3 regions of the Pseudomonas sp. YNh genome follow, and region 1 is predicted to be linked to each of the others. Evidence: riboswitches for the same ligand, from Rfam matches in the RefSeq annotation. Region 1 holds a riboswitch; each other region holds the start of a gene.
The links. A riboswitch is a leader RNA that binds a small molecule or an ion and turns the genes downstream of it on or off. The one in region 1 is predicted to bind cobalamin.
Positions count from the first base shown of each region.

Region 2: linked by a shared signal. The riboswitch ahead of cobW (cobalamin biosynthesis protein CobW) and the one ahead of WF331_RS18030 (CbtB domain-containing protein) in region 1 are both predicted to bind cobalamin.
Region 3: linked by a shared signal. The riboswitch ahead of WF331_RS06825 (TonB-dependent receptor) and the one ahead of WF331_RS18030 (CbtB domain-containing protein) in region 1 are both predicted to bind cobalamin.

Region 1 covers NZ_JBBMRJ010000017.1:33,732-38,922, reverse strand. The annotation lists gene WF331_RS18055 (response regulator transcription factor) at 1-256, opposite strand, end outside; gene WF331_RS18050 (DUF1272 domain-containing protein) at 479-721, opposite strand; gene cobM (precorrin-4 C(11)-methyltransferase) at 788-1,540, opposite strand; gene WF331_RS18040 (cobalamin biosynthesis protein) at 1,574-1,963, opposite strand; gene WF331_RS18035 (CbtA family protein) at 1,963-2,649, opposite strand; gene WF331_RS18030 (CbtB domain-containing protein) at 2,659-2,847, opposite strand; cobalamin riboswitch at 2,942-3,165, opposite strand; gene WF331_RS18025 (TonB-dependent receptor plug domain-containing protein) at 3,333-5,191, opposite strand, start outside.
Region 2 covers NZ_JBBMRJ010000012.1:138,773-143,963, reverse strand. The annotation lists gene WF331_RS14895 (ATP-binding cassette domain-containing protein) at 1-1,025, opposite strand, end outside; gene WF331_RS14890 (hypothetical protein) at 1,369-1,728, opposite strand; gene WF331_RS14885 (glyoxalase superfamily protein) at 1,725-2,102, opposite strand; cobalamin riboswitch at 2,204-2,419, shown strand; gene cobW (cobalamin biosynthesis protein CobW) at 2,520-3,587, shown strand; gene cobN (cobaltochelatase subunit CobN) at 3,591-5,191, shown strand, end outside.
Region 3 covers NZ_JBBMRJ010000005.1:219,506-224,696, reverse strand. The annotation lists gene lpxO (lipid A hydroxylase LpxO) at 1-542, shown strand, start outside; gene WF331_RS06840 (carboxymuconolactone decarboxylase family protein) at 705-1,049, shown strand; gene WF331_RS06835 (GNAT family N-acetyltransferase) at 1,128-1,697, shown strand; gene WF331_RS06830 (outer membrane beta-barrel protein) at 1,830-2,576, opposite strand; cobalamin riboswitch at 2,738-2,944, shown strand; gene WF331_RS06825 (TonB-dependent receptor) at 3,055-5,181, shown strand.

The DNA.
Region 1 (5,191 bases):
CGGTGGCCTGGCCGGTCAGCACCATGATCTTGGGCACTGGCTCCAGGCACTGCAGGCGTTTGATCACTTCCATGCCGTCCAGGCCGGGCAGGCCGATGTCGAGCACTACCACGTCCGGGCGCAGGTCGCGGGCTACCTGCGCCACTTCGCTGCCGTTACCCACCTCGCCAACGACATGAAAACGTTCACGCTCCAGTAGTAGGCGCAAAGACAGTCGGACAATGGGGTGGTCGTCGACGATCAGCACGGTTGTCATGTGGAAAACTCCTGTCAAGATGTGGTCCGCTTCCTGGAACACTCAGGAATACGTCTGCAAGTGGGTTAATCGGAAGCGCTGCAAGATACGACCAATCCCGAGGTTTGGTAATGCCGAGTATAGAAGTGTTGATAATCCGCGCGCTTGTTGTTGAAAAGTCCTACAAGCAACGGGAAAGGCATCACCCTATCAAAGCGGCAATGCCTGGTTTGAGGTGTGGAGTCAGGCGCAAGCAGCGTGTGCTTTGTTCACGCGTTGGGTGGCAGCGGGGTTATTGACCAGCGCCTGGCCGACCCGCGTCGGGCGGGCCACCAGCTGGCCGGCACAGTTGGGGCAGCGGCCCTTGAAGCGGGTATCGGCGCAGGCGCGGCAGAAGGTGCATTCGAAGGAGCAGATCAGCACATCGGGGCTGTCGCCCGGCAGGTCGGTATCGCAGCACTCGCAGTTGGGGCGTAATTCCAGCATGGGTGTGACTCCTGTTCGCAGGCGGGAACCCGGAGTCTGCTACGCCCGTGGCAATGCTGGCAATGCTCAGTCGCCAGGGCGGTACAGGTGCGCGTGCCCGGCACGGTACAAGGCCGACTCGGCGAATGGAGTGTCCCCGAGCACATGGCCTACCAGGATCAGCGCCGTGCGGCGAAAATCCTTGGCTGCGACGCGCTCGACGATATCGCCAAGGGTGCCGCGCACCCAGTCTTGGTCAGGCCATGTGGCACGATGGACCACCGCCACCGGGCAGTGCGCGCCATAGTGCGGTAGCAGTTGTTCGACGATTCGCGACAGGTGCTTGACCCCCAGGTGAATCGCCAGGGTGCTGCCATGGCGCGCAAGGTCGCCCAGTTGTTCGCCGGGTGGCATTGGCGAACTGTCGCCATAGCGGGTGAGGATCACCGTCTGCGCGACCTGTGGCAGGGTCAGCTCGCAGCCAAGCAGAGCGGCGCTGGCCGCCGTGGCCGTGACCCCGGGTATGATCTGGTAATCGATGCCCAGCGCCTGCAGGTGGCGGATCTGCTCACCGATGGCGCCGTACAGGCTGGGGTCGCCGCTGTGCACCCGGGCCACGTCCTGGCCTTGTTCGTGCGCGCTGCGCATGGCGGCGATGATCTGCTCCAGGTGCAACTCGGCACTGTTGATCACGGTCTCGGCCTGGTGGCCGTCGAGCACGGCAGCAGGTACCAGTGAGCCGGCATAGATGATCACCGGGCACTGGCGGATCAGCCGTTGGCCCTTGACCGTGATCAGTTCCGGGTCGCCGGGGCCGGCACCGATGAAATACACCGTCATGGAAAGTCCTTGCAAGAAAGAGGAGCGAATTGTTCAGCAGGCCAGGGCGAGGGTCGCCGGGCCCAGTACCTGGCGGGTCAGCAGCAACCGGGCTGTGCTCCCGGGCTGCTCGCTGGCGAGGGCCAGCGCCGCGCTTTCGGCTACGCCCCAGCAGCCGCTGTGGGCATGGGCTGTGGCAGAGCGGTGGCTGAGCAGCGGCTCAAAGGCTTGCAGTTGCGCGCTATGGTACAGCACCAAAGGCAAGCCAAGGCGTTCGGCCAGTTGCTGCAAGCCGGCTTCGTCGGCCTTGAGGCTGATACTGGCAATGCCGCGCAGGTCGGCAAGCGCCAGGCCCTGGCTAGCCAGGGCTTGGTGCAGCAGGGTTTGCAGGGTGTCCACCGGGCAGCCCCGGCGGCAGCCGAAGCCGGCGTAGAACGCCGACATCAGGCCTGGCTGGAGCGGCGGAACAGCCACGCACTGAGCAGGCCCAAGGCTACCCAGAAGGCAGCGTTGGTCAGCCAGGAGGCCATCTTGAACTGGGTCTCCAGTGCTTCGGGGGCCAGGCTTTCATGTACTTCGGGCTGCGGAGCGCCGATTACATGGGGGATTACCAGCAGCACGGCGCCCAGCGCCTTCAGTAGCCAGTGGCGGGCGAACACCAGCAAGGCCAGGCCAAGGGCCGTGGCGCTGGCCGTGCCAATCCACCAGGCCTGGCGTTGCCCCAGGTCGGCGGCAGCAGTGCCGGGCAGCTCCGGTGGCAGCCCCAACGTCGGGGCCAGGCAGAACACGGCAAAACCGGCCAGGCCCCACAGCGCACCGGTGCCGGCACGCTGCGGTTCGCGCAGGCTGTAAAGGGCGGCGAGAATAAGGGCGAAGCCGACTGCGACCACCAGGTTGCCCCCGGTGGTGGACAGCACCCGCTGCCAACCGTCTTCCGGCGACCAGGCTTCGGCGCTGTGCTCATGGGCGGCCACTTCGCCACCATGTTCGTGCTGTGCGGCCGGGGCCGAGGATTCGTAGGTTTCCGCCTCAAGAATCAGCGGGGCGACCCAGAAGCTTTGCAGCAGGGTCAGCAGCAGGGCCGCAAGCAGCCCGCTGAAGCCCGCGGTACGGGCAATGCGCGTGATCATCAGGCGTACTCAGTGGCAGGGGAAGGCGGCGCTGTGGCGGGTGTCGTGGGCGGCGTTGTGCACGGCCTCGATGTGCGAAAAGCCGGCGAAGTACACCAGGCACAGGCCCAGCAGGCTGGCGCCGACGGCGATGACGACGCGCTGGCTGAGGGTGACGGGTGTGGCAAGGCTGTGCTGCTTGGTGCTGGTGACGGGCATGACGCGTTCCTCTGCTTTTTGTTGGCAACGGGCAAGCGCGGCATCCCCGATGCGTGGCCGCCCAGGGGAATGCAACAGCGCCCGCCCACCGCGGGGTGTTCATGAACGCCAGGCCGGTCTCCGGGCTTGCGAGGAGGAGCAGGGCTCCTGGAAAGCGTCACCTTCCCATGCCGGACTACATGGCACAGTGGTACAGACGCTTCACTCGCTTACCGTTGCGGGGGCAGCACCGGCCTTGTCCGGCCCTGATGGAGGGCCTGGGACGCACCGGTTTCCCGTTTCACCCCCTGTGGGGGCACCTGAACGTGAGGCATAAGGAGAGCATGGGGGCGGGGTTTGCGTCAATTGCCAAGTACCGAAGGTGCAAGGTACACCTGTGGGAGTGGGGTTACCCGCGAACACCGGCTTTGCCGGTGCCATGCACCGGGTTGGATGCTTCGCGGGTGAACCCGCTCCCACAGGCCAGGAGCAAATGTGCAGATGCTTCAGAAGTCATAGGCCAGCTTGGTGTACCAATAGCCGCCACCTGGGTGGAACGGTGGGTTGCCGTACGCCGCCTGGTTGCCGTTGGCGTTGTACACGCCGTTCTTGTCGGGTCGCACATTGAAGATGTTGGTGCCACCCACACTGACGGTCAGGCTGTCGAACAGCAGGTAGGACAGGTCCAGGTCGGTGATCCACTTGGCGCCGAAGGTGCGGTCCTGGGCCTGGTTCTGCTGCCAGGTTTCGACCTTGCCGTAGCGGGTGGTCTGCAAGGTGCCGGTGAAGCTGCCCAGCAACCACTGGCTGCCCAGTACCCATTTGGTTCTCGGCGAGGCTGCCACCAGGTCGCCCTCGCGGCCATGGCCGACCACGTCGATACCGGCGGCGGCCAGCGCTGCGGGCGTACCCCGGGTGCCGCGTACGGTCGTCTTGTTCCAGTTGAAGCCCAAGGTCCAGCGCACATCGCCCCAGGCACCGAACTCGCTGGTGTGGTCGCCCACCAGGTCGAGGCCGCGGGTGCGGGTGTCGAAGGCGTTGGTGTAGTAGTTGATCCAGGTTGTGCGTGCCAGGCCCAGCGATTCGAGGATGTCGCCAATGGCACCGGCACCGTTCTGCCGGTCGTAGAGGTTTTCGGTGAGCAGGATGCGGTCGTCAATGTCGATCAGGTAAGTGTCCAGGGTAACGCTGGTGCGGCGCGCCGGTTGCCAGGTCAGGCCAAGGCCGGCGTTGCGCGATTTCTCCGGGTCGAGCTTGTCGCCGCCGAATGCCAGCGCGGCGGCACTGCCGGGCGCCACGGTGCGGCGCAAGGCCGGCACTACATTGCCGTCGGCGTCCAGCGCGGTGCGGTTGTCGCTGACGGTGTAGCCGCTCTGGGTCAGCGACGGGGCGCGGAAGCCGCTGCCCAGGGTGCCGCGTACCGCCACGGTTTCGCTCAGTTCATAGCGTGAATTGAGCTTGAAGCTGGCGGTGTTGCCCGAGTCGTCGTCGTAGTGCTCGACGCGCGCGGCGGCGCCCAGGTACCAGCGCGGCGTCAGGTCCAGGCCGAGGTCGATGTAGGCGGCATAGTTGTTGCGCTTCACATCGGCCTCGTCTTCCGGGCGAATGGTCAGCGCAGCCTGGGCGCCCACGGCGGTCTGGCCGTTGGCCAGCGCATAGAGCGGGTTGGGGCGCCCGTCTGCCAGGGTAGCCGGGTAGGTGTAGGGCCCGACGCTGTAGGCGATTGGGTCGCCGGCGAAGGTCCGGAAGCGCTCCCAGCGGTGCTCCAGGCCGGCCGAGACGCGGGTCGGTACCGCCAGGCCGAACAGGCCATCGAAGGCGCGGGTGATGTCCAGGTTGTTCACCCACTGGTCGAACTGCAACGTCGCCAGGTCATCGAACGAGGTTGGTGAGGCCGGGCCGTAGGTGGGGTTGATGGTCAGGTCGCTGGACTGCTGGTTCTTGTTGCGCCCGTAGGTGGTGGACAGGTCCCAGTCCCAGGCACCGGCGGCGCCACGTGCGCCGAGCAGCCACTGGTAGTCGGTGTCCTTGATGTTGTTGAGCGGGAAATACCCGTCGGGGAACAACTCCGGGATCGAGGCGTTGCTGTTGGGCAGGCGGTAGTTGTTGAAAGCCTCCAGCTTGCGCTCGGCATAAGTGGCGAATGAATACAGCTTCAAATCGTCGCTGATGGGCAACTCGGCGTTGTAACCGAGGTTGAAGGCGCGCAGGTCAGGGTCGCCGTTCTTCACCGCCCGGTGGTCCCAGGCGGCCTGGCGGTCGTCTTCGAAGTAGGCGCGGTAATCGGGGGCGGCCTTGTCGATCCAGTTGGCGGTGCCGCGCTTGCGTGCCTCGCCCGACAGGTGCAGGAAACCGCCGTCACCCA
Region 2 (5,191 bases), on a different contig from region 1:
GCCAACACTTCGCGGCCGACATGACGCTGGGGCGTGGGGGCATGCAAGGTAATTGCAGTGGCTTGCTCGACCTCGCGGGCGGCGTCATGCACTTTGCCCAGCAATGCTTGCCGGGCATCGCGATGATCACGCCGCTGCTTGCCCGCCGTGGCCTGGCTGCGTTCCTGCTGGCGGTCGACCAGGATCTTGGCCTGGTTGGCATGCCTGGCTTGACGCCCGGCCCGGGCCTGATGGCGTTCCAGGTCTTCGCGCTGGCGCTGCAGTTCACGGGCCTGGCGTTGTTGCTCCTGCTTCAGCCGGGCAAGTTGCTGCTGGGCTTGCGCCACCTGGCTGGCTTTTTGTGCTGCATAGAAGCTGTAGTTGCCGCCATAGGCCTGCAACCCCAGGCTGGACAGTTCGACAATGCGTGCCATGTGCGCCAGCAGGCTGCGGTCGTGACTGATTACCAGCAAACCTCGGTCCCAGCCCTCGATCATGCTCAGCAGCTGGGCACGGGCGTCGCTGTCCAGGTGGTTGCTCGGTTCGTCGAGGATCAGGTAGTCGGCACCGCTGAGCCATGCGCCTGCCAGCGCCACGCGCATGGCCTGGCCGCCGCTCAGGCTGCGTGCGGGCTGGCGCCAGTCAAGGTGACCCAGGCCGTTGCGCTGCAGGTGCATCTGCAATTGCTCGCGGATATCCCAGCGCTCGCCAACGGTGTCGAAATCCTGGGGGTTGATGCTGCCTTGCTCGATGCGCTCGAGCGCCGCAACCACCGCCCCCACCTGCGCCAGGTCGGCAAGCGTGGCGCTGCGCTCGATTACCTGCTGGTTCAGCAGATGGACAGGCCCACGGCGCCTGCACTGGCCGCTGCTCGGTGCACGCTGGCCGGCGAGAACCTGCCCTAGCAGGCTCTTGCCCACGCCATTGCGCCCGACCAGGCCGGTACGCCGTTGGTCGAAGGTTTCGTTGAGGTCGGTAAACAGTACCCGGCCATCAGGCAAGGCCAAACAGACGCTGTCCAGCGTCAGGATCGACGTGTTCGTCATGCACAACTCCACAAATGCCGCGACATCTCCGGAGCAAACCGGAGGCTGAAGACTGGCCGTCGAATGGACGGCGGCATTAATGGCGCATTGGACGAATACCTCATACTGGGGGAGTGCGTAGCCTAACGGCCCGCTGGGGGCGGGTAAAGTACCGCCCGCCGTGTATGGGTTTCCTGCACGGGCCTCATCGCCGGCAAGCCAGCTCCCACAGGAACTGCGCTGCCTCCAGGCCGGCGCGGTCAAGGTGAGAACTGCGCTGGCTTCAGGCCGGTGCGGTCAGGTGGGAGCTGGCTTGCCGGCGATGCGCCGCGTGAGCGGCGCCCGATCTTGACTGGCCCTGAGCTCAGTGCCCCGTCAAGCGCTTGGCCCAGTCGCCTCCGTGGCTCTGTTTGCAGGCCTCTTCGCTGTCAAACCGTACATGCCAGGCCGGGTGATCCAGTTGTATGCCGGCGTGGTCCAACGCCTGGCGGGTCAGCGCAAGCATGCGTGCCTTTGCTTCACCCGCCACAGCAGCGACTTTCTCGGCCTCTTGGTCAAACACCCAAGTAATACGCAGGCTGGCCGGGAAGTTCTCAGGATCCAGGCGATGGGTGAGCCAGGTGAACCCGACGATTTCTGCCTTGGCGGTTTCACAGGCGTCCGTCAGGCACGCTACCAGCTCCCGCTCCAGGCGGGCCATTTCGCGTTTGCCCAGCGCCTTCACAGGTTGGCCTCGTCATCGATCTGCTGGCAGAAGCGCAGGCGGTTGCCGAACGGGTCGCACACCTGCATCTGCAGGCCCCAGTCCAGGCGCTCGGCTTCGGGCCGGGCGTAACCGTACTGTTTGCCTTGCAGTTCATGCTCCAGCGCCCGCAGGTCGTCGAGGCGGGCAAACACTGTAGAGCCGGGGCAGGCATCGCCATGGTGCTCGGTAAGGTGCAGTATCAGGCCATCACGGTGAATCTGCATGTACAACGGCAGGTCCGGGCTGAAGCGGTGCTCCCAGTCCAGGCTGAAGCCGAGGAAATCCATGTAGAACTCCCTGGCCTTGTCGACCGAGAAGATGCGCAGTACCGGTATGGCGGGGGCGAGGGGCATGGGGCGTCCTTGACAGTGGGCAAAGTCGCCACTGTACCGCAGTGCCGCCAAGAGTTGTCGGCACGCCCCGCAGCAATGGTTGACCACCCGCCAGCCACTGCGTAGCCTTGCCACTTCGAGGTTCTTCGGCCAGGCCGAAGCTAAGACGGGAACGCGGTAAAAGCCGCGGCTGCCCCCGCAACTGTAAGCACCGACAACGGATCGACACAGCCACTGCGCCAACGCGCGGGAAGGCGTCATCCCGCCAGCCCGCGGTTCAACTGAACGGGGGATGGAACGGTGCAAGCCAGGAGACCTGCCTCGCAACGTTTTCGACTTTCAACCGGGCGGGGTGATCCGGTGGCGAACAAGCCCGGCCGGCCTGGCCCGCGGCTGTCGTCCTGCATGCCCGCGCCACTCTGCCAAGGGCAATGCGACATGAAAACACTGGCCAAGCTTCCCGTTACCATCGTTACCGGCTTCCTCGGCTCGGGCAAGACCACCTTGCTGCGCCACATGCTCGACAACGCCCAGGGCCGCCGCATTGCGGTCATCGTCAACGAATTCGGCGAACTGGGCATCGACGGCGAAATCCTCAAGCAGTGCAGCATCGGTTGCACCGAGGAAGAAGCCAGCGGCCGTGTCTATGAACTGGCCAACGGCTGCCTGTGCTGCACCGTGCAGGAAGAGTTCTTCCCGGTCATGCGCGAGCTGGTAGCTCGCCGCGGCGACCTGGACCACATCCTGATCGAGACCAGCGGCCTCGCCCTGCCCAAGCCGCTGGTGCAAGCCTTCCAGTGGCCGGAAATCCGCAACGCCTGCACTGTCGACGCGGTCATCACCGTGGTCGACAGCCCGGCCGTGGCCGCCGGCACGTTTGCCGCCTACCCGGACCAGGTCGATGCCCAGCGCAAGCTCGACCCTAACCTGGACCACGAATCGCCACTGCATGAGCTGTTCGCCGATCAGCTGGCCAGCGCCGACCTGGTGGTACTGAACAAGGCCGACCTGATCGACGCGGAAGGCCTGGCCAAGGTCCGCGCCGAAGTGGCCGAAGAACTGCCGCCGGCAGTCAAGGTGGTCGAGGCCAGCAGCGGCAAGCTGCCACTGGAGGTGCTGCTGGGCGTGGGCGCCGAGTCCGAGGCACACATCGATGGCCGCCGCACCCACCACGATTCGCACCACGACGGCGATGATCATGACGACCATGATCACGACGCCTTCGATTCCATCTCCATCGACCTGCCAGAGGCTGACGAAAGCCTGCTGCTCGACGCCCTGACCCAGCTGGTGGTGGAATTCGGCATCCTGCGCGCCAAAGGTTTCGCGGCCATCCCGGGCAAACCGATGCGCCTGCTGGTACAAGGCGTGGGTACGCGTTTCGACAAGCACTTCGACCGCGCCTGGCGTGCCGACGAGCCGCGCATCACCCGCCTGGTGCTGATCGGCCAGGAACTGGACGCTGCCCAGCTGGAAGCGCGCCTGCGCCAGGCCTTGGGCGCCTGACCCGTGCACCTGCTGCGGACCCAGCCCGGCGGCTTCGTGCCGGACGACAGTATTGCCGATCTCGGCCAGACACCCGCCGAGCTGGTGATTCTCTGCAGCGGCGATTCGCACCTGGCGCTGCTCGCCGATACCGCCGAGCAATTGCCTGAAGGCTTCCCCAGCCTGCGCCTGGCCAACCCGATGCAGGTGCAGAACCACGCTTCGGTCGACCTGTATGTCGACCAGGTGCTGCGCCATGCCAAGGTCATCCTGGTGTCGCTGCACGGCGGTGTCGGCTACTGGCGCTATGGTGTTGAACAACTGGTCGAGCTGGCCGCCCGTGGCGTGCAGCTGATACTGGTGCCGGGCGATGATCGACCGGACCCGGAGCTGACCCGCCTGGGCACCGTCGCGGGCGACCAGGCCGAGCGCCTCTGGCACTACTTGCGCCAGGGCGGCAAGGCCAATGCCATCAACCTGTTCAACTGCCTGGCCAACCAGTGGCTGGGCCGCGATTATGCCTGGGACGAGCCGCAACCCTTGCCGCGCACCGCTGTGTATCACCCGGCCAAGGGCAGTGTGGCACTGGAAGACTGGTACCCGCACTGGCACCCGGATTACCCGGTGGCGCCGCTGCTGTTCTACCGCTCCCACTTGCAGGCGGCCAACACCGCGTTCATCGACGTGTTCTGCCAGCGCCTGCAAGCCGCTGGCTTGAACCCGTTGCCGATTGCCGTGGCCAGCCTAAAGGAAAGCGCCTGCCTGGAGCAGGTCGAGGCCTGGCTGGACGAAGTCGGTGCCGAAGTGCTGGTCAATACCACCGGTTTTGCCCTGTCCAGCCCCGAACGGCCCAACCTGCGCCCGTTCCGCCGTGACATTCCGGTGCTGCAGGCCATCTGCGCGCAGGACAACCAGCCCGGCTGGGAAGCCAGCGAACAGGGGCTCGGTGCGCGCGACCTGGCCATGCACATCGCCTTGCCCGAACTGGACGGGCGCATCATTACCCGCCCGGTCAGTTTCAAGGACATGGCCTGGCGCAGCGAGCGCAGCCAGTCCGACGTGGTGTGCTACCGCGCCCACCCCGAGCGCATGGACTTCGTCGCCGAGCTGGCCCGCCGCTGGGTCGAGCTGGCGCGCCTGCCCAACGCCCAGAAACGCGTGGCCCTGGTAATGGCCAACTACCCGACCCGCGATGGCCGCATTGGCAACGGCGTTGGCCTGGACACGCCCGCTGCCGCACTGAACATTCTCAAGGCGCTGCAGACCGAAGGCTATCCGCTGGCCGATTTGCCGGACAGCGGCACGCAACTGATTCACCAGCTGCTCGGCGGCGTGACCAACGACCTTGACCACCTCGACCAGCGCCCTTGCGCCCAGAGCCTGAGCCTGGCCGACTACCAGGCCGCCTTCGAGCGCTTGCCCGAGGCCAATCGCCAGGCAGTGCTGGAGCGCTGGGGGCCGCCCGAGCAGGACCCGATGTACCGCAGCGGCCGGCTGATGGTGGCCGGCTTGCGCTTTGGCCTGACCTTCGTCGGCATCCAGCCCGCCCGGGGCTACCAGGTAGACCCCAGCGCGGTGTATCACGACCCCGACCTGGTGCCGCCGCACGGCTACCTGGCGTTCCA
Region 3 (5,191 bases), on a different contig from region 1:
CGGCGATGGCCCTGTGCCCCCGCACCACCGAGCTGCTGCAAAGCATCGGCACGGTCAAGGCCGCCATGTTCGCCACCCTGCCACCGGGCGCCAAGCTGGTGCGCCACCGTGACCCGTATGCCGGCTCGTACCGCTATCACCTGGGCCTGGACACGCCCAACGACGACGGTTGCTACATCGACGTGGACGGCGAGAAGTATTCCTGGCGCGATGGCGAGGGTGTGATCTTCGACGAAACCTACATCCACTATGCGGCGAACACCACCGAGCACAACCGCATCATCCTGTTCTGTGACGTCGAGCGCCCGCTCAAGTACCGCTGGGCAACTGCGTTCAACCGCTGGTTCAGCCGCAACGTCATGGCCGCCGCCGCCGCGCCTAACGGTGACGGCGACAAGACCGGCGGTATCAACCGCTTGTTCACCCGCATCTACAAGATTCGTGAACGCGGCAAGGCGCTGAAAAAGCGCAACCGCATGCGCTACTACCTGGAAAAGTGGGCAGTGGTTGCGGCGCTGGTGCTGGTGTTCATCTACATCTGAATGCTCAGCGTGCTCCTGCAAGGTGCTGCGGCAGCCTGAGTGATGGTGCAAGACAGTTGCCCTCACAAGTACTGCTGCACACCCACCAAAGTACAAGCCTCGCTCTTGTCACTCTTCGACTAGCCTGAAAGCTCCACTCGCAACCACCACAAGGTGAAGACGATGAGCATGATGGACTGGGACGCCTACCGTAAGCAGTTGATGGCCGGCATCGGCGATCTCAAGCAACTCTCCCCCGACACCGTGGCCGGTTACATGACCGCCAGCGGTGCGGGAGCCAAGACCAACCACCTCGACGCCAAGACGCGTGAGTTGATCTCACTGGCCGTGGCCGTGACCACCCGTTGCGACGGCTGCATCGCCGTGCATTCGCAGCAGGCGGTCAAACACGGTGCCAGCCGCGAGGAAATTGCCGAAGCCCTCGGCGTGGCCGTGGCGATGAACGCCGGTGCGGCGCTGGTGTACTCGGCGCGGGCCATGGATGCGGTGGGCAAGGCCAACGGCTAGGCACAAACGGCGTCGTCGCCCTTGCGCGACGGCGCCGCGCCCCACAGACTTGGCGGCCCAGCCCTTGCAGGAACCCGCATGATCCACATTCGCCCCATGACAGCCGAAGACTTCGAGCGCTTCTGGCCCACCTTCCAGGCCATTGTCCAGGCCGCTGAAACTTACGCATACGACCCGGCCCTGAGCATCGATCAGGCCCGTCAGCTGTGGCTGGAGCTGCCATTGCACACGCTGCTGGCCGAAGAGGATGGCGAGCTGCTGGGTTCTTATTACCTGAAGGCCAATGCCGCCGGGCCTGGCGCGCACGTGGGCAACTGCGGCTACATGGTGTGCGAACAGGCACGAGGCCGGGGCGTGGCGCGCCTGATGTGCGAGCACTCGCAGAAGCTGGCACGCCAAGAGGGCTTTCTGGCCCTGCAGTTCAACTCGGTAGTGGCCAGCAATGAAGTCGCGGTGGCACTGTGGCACAAGCTGGGCTTCGAAACGGTCGGGCGCTTGCCCAAGGCTTATCGCCATGCCCGCCTGGGGCTGGTGGATTGCCTGGTGATGTACAAGTGGCTGGCGGATGAACCGGTGGTGGAGAAGCCGCCACTGCTGATCGGGCGCAAGAATATCGAGGCGCGGGTGTCGCGGCGTCGCGGGCGCTGATCTTCTCTCGCAGGCTAGTCCTCTTCGCGGGTGAACCCGCTACCACAAGTACTGCGCAGCATTCAAAGACTGTGCGGTCCCTGTGGGAGCGGGCAAGCCCGCGAAGAGGTCGGGCCTGCTAAACGCTCAGTTTCAGAAGGCCAGGCCCACCTTCACCCCAAACTCGTCACGCTTGAGCTTGGTGTTGTCTGCTGCTGGCGAATCTTCATCCAGCTTGTATTCGGTTCGGGTGTAGTAAACACCCGCCTGCACCGGCATACCGCCCTGCTGGTTCATCAGCAACGTCACTTCGGCATACGGGTTGGTGCGGTCTTTCAGGTCGACCGTGTCGCTACCAAAGTCGTCAACCTTCAGCCGCGCGCGGCCGTCCAGGGTGTGGCGTGCCCCAACTTCCACGCGCAAGGTCGAGGCGTCGAACTGGTGGTTGTAGCCCAATGCCGCCTTGGCAAAGGGCGATTTCACCGTGAGCTTGGTATCGAGGTCGTTGATTTCCGGTTCGAAGCGCGACCAGCTGTAACCGCCGCCCACGGTCACGTCGACAAAGTTGCGAGCGTCCAGCGCCGCACGCCAGCCAAGGTCAAGGTCGGCCTGGGCCTCCTTGAGCTTGTTGTCGTTCTTCTTGCCGAATTTGGCTTCGGCGCCGAGCTGGTAGATGAAACCGGATTCGGCTGTCAGCTTGTTGCCGAAGGTGGCGAACACGCCGCCTTGGCCCATGTGTTCCTTGTCGCTTTCACTGCCACCTTCGAACTTGAACTTGTCGTAGGCGCCCTGCAGACCAAGTGTGAACAGCGGGTCGGTGCTGGGCGCGGCGGTGGCGGCCAGCGGCGCAGCGATCAGAGCGAGCAGGCAGGTGTGGCGCAACAGTTGACGAGCAGACATGCGGGAAGTCTCCATGACTTGATAACGAAAGGCGAACGTGCGGTTCGAGACAAACGCCGCGAAAAAAGTTCGAAAAAAAAATCACTAACCGCGCGCAACCTTGTGTTTTATCGCGGTATTCATGGGGCGCCAACATTTGACGCCACAGCGTTTCAGTGGTCAGATGCGCGCCAGTTTCAGGTGCCCTTCGCCGCCGCGCGCAGGGTGAAACGGGAAGCCGGTGCGTCGTGGTACCCACGACAAGTCCGGCGCTGCCCCCGCAACGGTAAGCGAGCGACCCCTTCGAGATACCACTGTGCACATGCATGGGAAGGTGAAGGTGTCATGCCCCTCGCAAGCCCGGAGACCGGCCTGGAGCGTCACTTGGCAACCCGCGGTGGGCGGGCGCAGGCCGGAATCCGTGCGCGCGCCTGCCTGCATGGTTCGCCTTTGCGTGTTTTCCACCGGGATCCATTCATTCCTGCAGCAGTGGAACGACATGTCCCGTAAGTTCAAGCTTCACCCCCTGGCGGCCTGCCTGGCCGTCGCCCTGCCGGCCCTGGCCGATGACCGTGACCCACAACCCCTGGCCTTGCCCTCCACGGCCATCACCGACACCCTCGACAGCCGGGCCATCGACCTGGCCACGCCAACCCAGGCAGGCTCGCGCCTTGGCCTCAGCGCCCTGGAAACACCGGCCAGCACCAGCAGCATCAGCGCCGAGCAGATCCAGCAGCGCAACAACCTCACCGTGCAGGATGCGGTAACGCGGTCGCCGGGCATCACCTTCGTCGGCTCCCCGGGCGACGGCGGCACCGGCCTGTCCGCCCGCGGCTTTGCCGGCCACAGCTCGGTGATGACCCTGTTCGACGGCGCCCGCCTGTACACCGGTGCCGGCACCCAGACGTTCCCTGTCGACCCGTGGATGGTCGAACGCATCGATGTGATTCGCGGCCCGGCTTCGGTACTGCATGGCGAAGGCGCCACCGGCGCGGTGATCAACGTGATCCCGAAAAAACCGTTTGCCGGTGAGGTGCGCAACCACCTGCGCCTGGGCTACGGCTCGTGGGACCGCCAGCAGCTGGGCCTGGACAGCGGCGGCAGCCTCAGCGAGCGCCTGAGCTATCGCCTCACCCTCAACCAGCAGGCCGGCAACGGCTGGGTCGACCGCACCACTTCGCGCAGCCTGGCCCTGAGTGCCGCGCTGCGTTTCGATGCCAGTGACGACCTCAGCTTTACCCTTGCCCACGACCGTGGCGATGCAGAGCCTGCCAACTACTACGGCACCCCGCTGATCGACGGGCACTACCGCAGCAGCCTGCGCAAGAAAAACTACAACGTGCAGAACGACGTGCAGCACTACGTCGATGAGTGGACCCGGCTGACCACCGACTGGACGTTGAACGACCACGTCAGCGCCAGCAACCAGCTGTACTATATCAAGAGCCGCCGCCACTGGCGCAACGCCGAAGACTACAGCTGGGACGCCGAGCGCCAGCAATTGCAGCGCGGCAGCTACCTGGAAATCAAGCATAACCAGGAACAGTTCGGCGACCGCCAGACCTTCACCTTTGACCACAGCGTGTTCGGCCTGGCCAGCAAGACCGTGGTCGGCGCGGAATACAACAAGGTCCGCTTCAACGTCGACAGCAATGCGCCCTACAACGATGTGGGCGGCGACTACATCGACCCGTGGCAACCAGAACCGGGCTGGTTTCACAGCGCCTCGCCGCTGCGCCCGCAAACCTTGTCCAGCACCCACACCTTCGCCCTGTTCGCCGAAAACCGCCTGCAGCTGAGCGACCGGCTGTCGCTGGTCACCGGCGTGCGCCGCGACCAGAACCACATCGACCGCACCAACCTGACCAACGACAGCCGCAGCGACCGCAGCCTGCAAGGTGGCAACTGGCGCGCCGGGCTGGTGTTCGCCGTCACCGACGACCTGTCGCTCTACGGGCAGTACTCCACCAGCCAGGAGGGGGTCAACAACCTCATCAGCCTCAGCCCCACACAGATGCACTATGACCTGACCGAGGCGAAGCAGACCGAGGTAGGCCTCAAGCAGCGCTTCTGGGACGGCCGTGGCGAATGGACGCTTGCCGCCTACCACATCGTCAAGAAGAAACTGCTGGTGGACGACCCGATCACCCACGAGAAGCAGCAGGCTGGGCAGGAGACGTCCGATGGCCTTGAGGCAACCCTGGAACTGGCCCTGGCGCATCAGTGGCAGGTATCGGCCAACGCGTCGCTGGTGCGCGCCAGGTATGACGACTTCGACGAGATGGTCGGCGGCGTGGCTCAGGACCGTGCTGGCAACCGGCCGGCCAACGTGCCACGGCGTACTGCCAACCTGTGGTTGAGCAAAGGCTTCGGCCAGCAGGTAGAGGCCGGCATTGGTGCGCGCTACGTAGATGAGCGTTATGCCGATACCGCCAATACCCAGAGCGCCCCCGGGTATACCGTGGTCGATGCCAACATCGCCTGGCAGGTGCTGCCGGATGTGAAGTTGGGCTTGCAGTTGAACAACCTGTTTGATCGTGAATATGTCCAGTCGGCGTTCAGCGGGCAGCAGTGGTTGATGGGGATGCCGCGGTCGTACTTTGCGACGGTGGATTACACCTTCTGATCTGAGCCTG